2 regions of the Formosa haliotis genome follow, and region 2 is predicted to be linked to the other one. Evidence: riboswitches for the same ligand, from Rfam matches in the RefSeq annotation. Region 2 holds a riboswitch; the other holds the start of a gene.

Evidence for each region. A riboswitch is a leader RNA that binds a small molecule or an ion and turns the genes downstream of it on or off. The one in region 2 is predicted to bind cobalamin.
Region 1: another riboswitch for cobalamin. It lies ahead of A9D35_RS04255 (TonB-dependent receptor plug domain-containing protein); the one in region 2 lies ahead of A9D35_RS00165 (TonB-dependent receptor plug domain-containing protein).

The regions. Positions count from the first base shown of each region.
Region 1 is NZ_BDEL01000001.1:1,009,341-1,013,431, reverse strand. It holds gene A9D35_RS04265 (putative type IX sorting system protein PorV2) at 1-662, opposite strand, end outside; gene A9D35_RS04260 (CDP-alcohol phosphatidyltransferase family protein) at 878-1,642, shown strand; cobalamin riboswitch at 1,972-2,160, shown strand; gene A9D35_RS04255 (TonB-dependent receptor plug domain-containing protein) at 2,216-4,091, shown strand, end outside.
Region 2 is NZ_BDEL01000001.1:33,260-37,350, reverse strand. It holds gene A9D35_RS00175 (FecCD family ABC transporter permease) at 1-364, opposite strand, end outside; gene A9D35_RS00170 (ABC transporter substrate-binding protein) at 365-1,516, opposite strand; cobalamin riboswitch at 1,726-1,940, shown strand; gene A9D35_RS00165 (TonB-dependent receptor plug domain-containing protein) at 1,971-3,596, shown strand; gene A9D35_RS19350 (TonB-dependent receptor) at 3,587-3,802, shown strand; gene A9D35_RS00160 (DUF5074 domain-containing protein) at 3,813-4,091, shown strand, end outside.

The sequences.
Region 1 (4,091 bases), 980 kb from region 2:
TTTTGATCGCCTATGGCATCTTGAATATTTTGAAATTTATCTTCGTCTATTTGCCAAGCATTAAAAGTGGTTGTTATATCTCTGGCCATAACACCAAACTTCCAAGAATTGGTTTGGTATTGAATTCCGGCATCTAAACCAAATCCCCAAGAATTGGCAAAATCTCCAATTATTCTACGAATAACTTTGGCATTTACCCCATAGCTGAAACCTTCAAGAAAAACAGGTTGTCTAGCATACGAAAAGGTTACACCGTAATCGGCGGTAGAAAAAAGCTGGATGCGGTCGTAATTAATATTTCCTTGATCGTCAATTAATTGTGTAGTGTCTAAAATATCATCAACACCAAAACGTATTAACGATATCCCAACCGCGCTTCTATCATCTATAGGCATTGCAAATGCAGCATAATCGTAATTTGCAATGTTAGCAAAATAGCTGGAGTGCATTAAAGCGAGCTGATTATCTTCTAAATGAATTAATCCTGCGGGATTCCAATATCCTGAATTTACATCGGCAGTTTGTGCCGTAACCGAGTGGCTCATCCCCAAAGCGGCTGCATCTACTCCAATATTCATAAATTCGTTGGAGTATTTTCTCGCAGCTTGGCTAAATACCGAGGCCGTAAGGAATACACATAGGATAGTGAAAAGGATTCTCAATGCTAAATTTTTTACAAATATGCAGATAATTTTATTGGGTAAAAAACTTTATTTTCTGCATTCTCTTTCGGTTGCAAATCAGTTTATAAAGTCGGTTCATATAATAAACAGACCAAATATGTAACTTACAAAATGATATCTTATTGTGTTATTTTTACAAAGGGCCTTGTTTTACACCTTATTTCTTTGTTTTTTTACAAAAACTAACTTTAAATATGTCGATTAAAAACCACATTCCAAACGCCCTTACTTTACTGAATTTATTTTGTGGATGTATAGCTGTAATCTTCGCGACTCATAGTCATTTTATAGCGGCAGCAGCCTTTGTATTTGGTGGTATCTTTTTTGATTTTTTCGACGGTTTTGCAGCACGAAAATTAAAAGTGTCTTCAGAACTAGGCTTGCAATTAGACTCTTTGGCCGATATGGTTACCAGCGGCGTTGTTCCTGGTATAGTGATGTATAAATTATTAAGTTTAAGCATGCAAAGACCAGAAATGGTTACCGATGAAGGATCGTGGAATGCCTATTTTAGTGGCGATGCCATTATGCCATCGGTATTACCTGTTATTGGTTTTTTTATAACCTTATCGTCGGCATATCGCTTAGCAAAATTCAATTTAGATGAAGAACAGCAAGACTATTTTAAAGGCTTACCAACTCCAGCAAATACCTTATTAATTATTTCGTTACCGTTAATTTTAGAATTACAACCTAACGAAATGGTAAATGCCATTATCATGAATCAAGGGTTTTTAATAGCTTTAACTATTACAAGTACCATTTTATTAAATGCACCTATTGTACTTTTTGCCTTAAAATTTAAATCGTTCGATTTTAAACCCAATGCCATTCGTTATATCTTTTTAATAATAAGTATTGTATTGCTTATTGTTTTAAAATTTGCAGCGATTCCTATTATTATACTTACGTATGTAGCCATGTCTATGCTAGATGTGGTTATTAAAGGGTCGTATTAAATTTTTTCCTTTACTAGGCGTGTTTTTTTGAATACTTCAATCATCTGAAGAATAGAATTCTATTCAGTATGAATTGCATATGGTTAGATGGTATTTCATGCTATAATTCAATACCAATTTTAAAAAAATCAACTTTAAAATTATAAATCTTATACATGACAAAAGTCATGAATATCTACATTTTTAGCGGTTACATTTGTCGCAGTTTTAAACAAAATTTTGAAGCTTAAAAAAAGTGAAATAAAATTAGTTTAAAAATAAATTTAATAATATGGCGGACAAATTTAGATGGTTTGTTCTATAAATATTTGATTAGATTTGCTCTTTAAAATTTAAAAAAGGATAATGGTTGTTGCGTTTTTTAACGCATACATTAAAAGGGAATTCGGTGAAAATCCGGAACTGTCCCGCAGCTGTAAGCTCTTAACGGAAGCCTAATTTACGGTCACTATTCAATAGAATGGGAAGGCCAGGTGGAAGGAGTAAGTCAGAAGACCTGCCATTTTCTAGTAATTCAAATAGCTTTCGGGGATAAAAGCTGGGATTAGGATTTTACCATTCTTCTCTATTGGAATGGCCATAGTTATGCTTGGCCAAGCCATCCTCGTTGGTGCAAAATTAATTGAGGTGGCGTTTTTAAAATCGTTTTTAGGTATTGGTTTCACGGGCTATTTAGTCTGCTGCTTTTCTATGTCTTGTTGGGCACAAGAACAGGATAGTATTTCTGCAACTACCCTTAACGAAGTGGTTTTAAAATACAATGCTACGCAGTATAAAAAGCACGTGTCTCCAGCTCCCGTACAAACTTTAGATGGTGCCACTTTACAGCGCTTAAATAGTTTAAATGTGGCCGATGCCATTCGGTATTTTAGTGGTGTACAATTAAAAGATTATGGCGGGGTTGGCGGCATAAAAACTGTAAACATCCGTAGTATGGGTTCGCAGCATACAGGGGTGTTTTACGATGGTGTTCGCTTAGGAAATGCTCAAAACGGACAGGTCGATCTGGGGAAGTATTCCTTAAATAATATGGAACAAGTAAGCTTGTATCAGGGACAAAAAACCGATCTGGATTTATCGGCGAATGGCTATGCTTCTGCCAACAGTATATACTTAAAATCTAAAGGGCCTAATACGGACGCTACTAAAAAGTACGACGCAGATGTCACTCTAAAAACAGGCTCTTTTGGCTTGTTTAATCCGTCATTTTCCTTCGATTATCGGTTAAGCGATAAAATAGCGACGCGAATAAGTTCGGAATTGGTTTCTGCCGATGGCGAATATAAGTTCAGATATACCAATGGCAGCTACGATACGACAGCTGTTCGAAAAAACGCAGACATCAAATCGCATCGGGTAGAAGCAGGTTTATACGGAAACCCTTCTTCTAAATCGAGTTGGTATATAAAATACTATTATTTTAATTCCGAGCGTGGTTTGCCTGGAGCTATTGTAGCCAATCGGTTTACACGGCCACAACGCCTTTGGGATAAAAATAATTTTATTCAAGGGGAATATAAATATCAGGTTAACGATGCTTATTTTTTTGTTATTAGAGCTAAGTATGAAACAGATTTTACGCGTTATGTCGATCCGGAAATCGTTTCGTTAGATGGGATATTAGATAATCAGTACCATCAAAAAAAATATTATACCTCTCTAGTAAATACGGTTCAGTTAAAACCGTATTGGGAGCTGTCTTTAGCTTCAGATTTCGAAGAAAATACTCTAGATGCCAATTTGTACAGGTTTGCTTATCCCAAACGATTTTCAATGTTAAACGCTCTAGCCAGCAACCTTCGTTTTAAACGTTTAAATCTGCAATTAAGTGTCTTGAGCACAACAGTGAATGAAACAGTTCAGGCCTACGAATCGGCAGACGATTTTCAAAAATTTTCACCTTCATTTTTAATCAATTTACAACCTTTTAAAAATTCAGATTTCCGATTAAGAGCTTTTTATAAGAATATTTTTAGAATGCCAACTTTTAACGATTTGTATTACACTTTTGTTGGAAATACGTTTTTAAGACCTGAAAATTCTGAACAAATAGATTTCGGATTTTCGTATCAACATTCAGGATCTAATTACTTTTTTGAAGTTCAAGCCGATGTGTATAAAGTTTGGATTACAGACAAAATAGTTGCTGTGCCTGGGGCTAATTTGTTTAGGTGGATGATGCTTAATTTAGGAAAAGTAGAAACTACTGGACTAGAACTCGGATTAAAATCTTCTGTAAAAATTTCATCGCGTGTCGACCTTTCCGCGATGCTTAATTATGCCTATCAGCACGCGGTAGATGTTACCCCAAATAGTAACAGTTATGGTCATCAAATTCCTTATATCCCTTTGCATAGTGGAAGCGCCACGGTTATGGCGGCCTATAAAGCATTCAATTTAAATTACAGTTTTATATATACTGGGAGTCGATATAGTCAAAAAGCAAACA
Region 2 (4,091 bases):
AAATACCGGCAAATACACCTCCAAAAAGGCCCGACCCTAATATAACTAAAGCCACGCCTAAACTTGCCCCAGAGCTTATGCCTAAAACAAAAGGTCCGGCAAGAGGATTTCTAAATAATGTTTGCATTAAAAGGCCCGACACGCCCAATCCCGACCCTACTAATATGGCTGTAACAGCCTTTGGTAATCTATAATTTTGAATAATATAAGTCCATGATTCGTGAGATGAATGCGCAAAAACACTATTAATAACGCCTCGTATAGGAATAGAAACAGACCCCAAACTTATGTTGATAAAAAAGCAACATACAAGCAGTACAAAAAGCACAAAAAAGGCCTGTTTATATTTGGGTTGATTAGGCAATTAGTTTAGTTTTTGATAAAAATAAAGTTCGTAATCTGGAAGTAATTCTGGGTGACAAATTTTAATTAAATCTTTCAACACCAAGTCTGGTCTAGATTGACCCAATTCATAATACAAAACACCACCGGTTTCACCCTTAGTATTTGCCATGGTGTAGATTTGCTTAGCTTTAAATGCAGTAAATTTAGAATAATGTTGATTCGCCGTTTTTAAATCTTCTAAACTTGCATAAAACGACGGGTTTACCCAAATATCTGCCGCTTTTGCTTTATTAAAAACGGTTTCAAAATTAAGCGCTAAACTCCCTGCTCCTTGTGTGTTTTTCCATAAATAATTGGTATTCGCATCTTGTAGCAATTGGGCCTCGGCACTCGTCCCGTTAGGTAAATACCACACATCCTTATGCATAGCACCGCTTAAAATACTCGGCTTATCACTTACCGTAGCTGCTAATTTTTTAGCGTTTACATATTCGGTTTCTATAATATTATAAACCTGATCGGCTTGGGCTTCCTTTTTAAAAAGTACACCAAAAAGTTTTATCCATTCGGCTTTGGCTAGTGGAGATGTTTCCACCCAGTCGCCATTGTACATCACAGGAATATTTGCATTTTTTACTTGCTCTAAAGCGCGATTATTCCCATCTACACCAAAAGCCATTACTAACTCAGGTCGCAATTCTAACAACACCTCGGTATTTATACCTTCGTTTTTTCCAAGTTCCCGAATTTCATTATTATCTATACGATGTCTAATATGCTCTGAAGACACATATTGAGTGCCTGGAAAACCAACTAATTTATGCGCTTCATCTAACAATTCCAATCCTGGTAAATGTGTAGTAGATGTTACTACAATGCGCTCAATAGGAATTGGAATTACCGCCTCAAAATCGGATGATTTTAAATCTACCTTATCCTGAAAAGCTCTATCTACCAAAGCAAATTTATAGGTCTTTTCTGCTTTTGGCCACGGACTATAAATCTCTAAAACTTTGTAATTTTTATACGTTTTAACAGAAAATCCTTTAGCGTGTTTTAAAGGTAAATCAACACCTGGATCTTGAACTTCTTTAACTTGTTTTGCTTCGTTTTTACAACTGAAAACAAACACTAAAAAGACTAATAATAAAGATTTTAACTGTAAAGACATAGTTTAAATATTAATTAAAACGGACTGTAAAATGGTTTTTAAACACCGATAAGAATCAAGAATTTTAACATTAAAAACACTTCAAATGTAAGCATATAAATTTCAGTCAAAATAAAAATATTTATTTTTTTTGAAAGGTTATATCTGTCTCCTTACAAACTACTCTACAAAAAAAGTGGGATTTACATTCCAATAATAATAAAATCCTTATTTTTGCTGCGAATTTTGGTTCATATTACTTTAAGTGATGGATTAAATGGGAATTGAGTGCAAATCTCAAACTGTTCCCGCAACTGTAATCTTAGTTTTGCTTAGCAAAATGCTTGTTATTGATACTTCAACATACCACTGATTTTAATTTTAAATTGGGAAGGTGAATTAACAAGACGAAAGTCAGGAGACCTGCCAAATTCAGCATAAACGAACGGCTTTCGGGAAAAAGGTCTTAAGATATATGAAACAAAAACTATCACTCTATTTTTTAATTTCCTTGTGTTTTTCAGCAACTCTTGCTGCGCAAACCGATGCGGTTCAAAATTTAGAAGAAGTTTTAATCACCACCGACTCGCAACTAAAAACATTTAGTAATACTCAATCTATTTTAGTCTTATCGGATAGTATCATCTCAATAAATAAGCCCTCTTTAACTTCGCTTTTAAATTATAACACACCTATTTATTTTAAAGAAAATGGTTTGGGCATGGTATCCTCACCTTCTTTTAGAGGCACAACTGCGCAACAAACCGCTGTTATTTGGAATGGGATAAATATAAATTCTCAGCTTAACGGACAAACAGATTTTAACACCTTAAACACTTCAGATTTTAATGCGATTAGCGTAAGAAGTGGTGGCGGTAGTGTTATTTACGGGAGTGGTGCGATTGGCGGAAGTATTCATTTAAATAATGCATTCGACTATTCTGAAGGTTTTAAAAATACCATACATAGCCGTTACGGAAGTTTTAATACCCTATTATTTAATTATAAAAGTAACATAGTGGTAAATAATTTAAGCGCCAATATTAGTATTAGTAGAAACAGCTCAGATAACGATTATGAATTTGTAGATTCCGATAATTATAATCGCAACGGCGCCTATTACAATACCAGTTTAAATGCTAATATTAGTTATAGATTAAACACCAAAAATATACTAAAATTGTATAGTTATGCTTTTGATGGGGAGCGCCATTTTTCTTTAATTCTTCCTAATGAAACGCCTACTAAATATCAGGATTTTAATACCCGAAATTTAATTGAATGGAATGGGTTCTACAATAACATAATATCGAAATTGAAACTAGCTTATATTACCGAAGATTATAAATATTTCGATAATATAAATACCAACTCGAATGCTTTTGGGGGTGTAAACTCTATAATCGCAAAATACGATTTTACCTATACCCCTTCAGAAAAAATAACGCTTAATGCGATTGCCGATTATACACAAAACAAAGGTGAAGGCTCAAGCATAGATGATGAAAAACGACAAATAGCAAGTTTTAATCTTCTTTACAAGCATCAATTAACCACGTGGTTTTTATACGAATTAGGTTTCAGGCAAGAGCTTACAGATAGTTATAACAGTCCGTTTTTATATAATTTAGGCCTACAAATTCAAATTAGTTCGCCTTATTATATCACGATTAATGGGTCTAAAAATTTTAGAATTCCAACCTTTAACGATTTGTATTGGGAAGGCAGTGGTAATCCCGACTTAAAACCAGAAACATCCTATCAAGCAGAACTAGGAAATCATCTTAAATTTAAAAATATAAACCTGTCGTTAACCGCCTATTATAACGACATTACAAATATGATTAGATGGCTACCAAACGGTTCTAATTGGCAACCTATTAATACAGATCATGTAATTACCTACGGTTTAGAAGGACTCCTACAGTATACAAAAACATTTAACCAACATCAAATAACCGTTAATAGCACCTATGCGTACACGGTTTCAGAAAACCAAGCTACCAATAAACAACTTATTTATGTGCCTTATCATAAAGCAACTGCAAGTTTAGGTTATAGCTTTAAAAATATATCTGCTTTTATCAGTTTATGTATGTAGGAAACGTATTTACAACTACAGATAATATTTCAAAATATGAATTAGATGGCTATCAAATCTCAAATATCGGATTAGATTACACCTTCTGTAACACCTTTACTTTAGGAGGACAGCTTAATAATATATGGAACGAAAACTACCAAAGTGTTTCTAGTAGATATATGCCTGGACGAAATTATTCAATTTACTTAAATATAAATTTTTAATTATTACACTATGAAACAGATACACAAATTTTTTGCAGTTGCCTTAGTTAGTGCAGCTATGTTTAGCTCTTGTAGCAAAGACGATGACGATAATACACCCGATGTACCAAATGGCATTTACGACCATGGTTATTTTGTTTTAAACGAAGGACAATTTGGAAACCCTAGAACTTCTGGAGTTACATTTATAGGAGAAGATGGTTCTCAAGACAATGATATTTTTGAAAATGTGAACCCTACAGCTTCAGAACTTGGAGATGCTTTACAAAGTATGTTTTTTGATGATGAC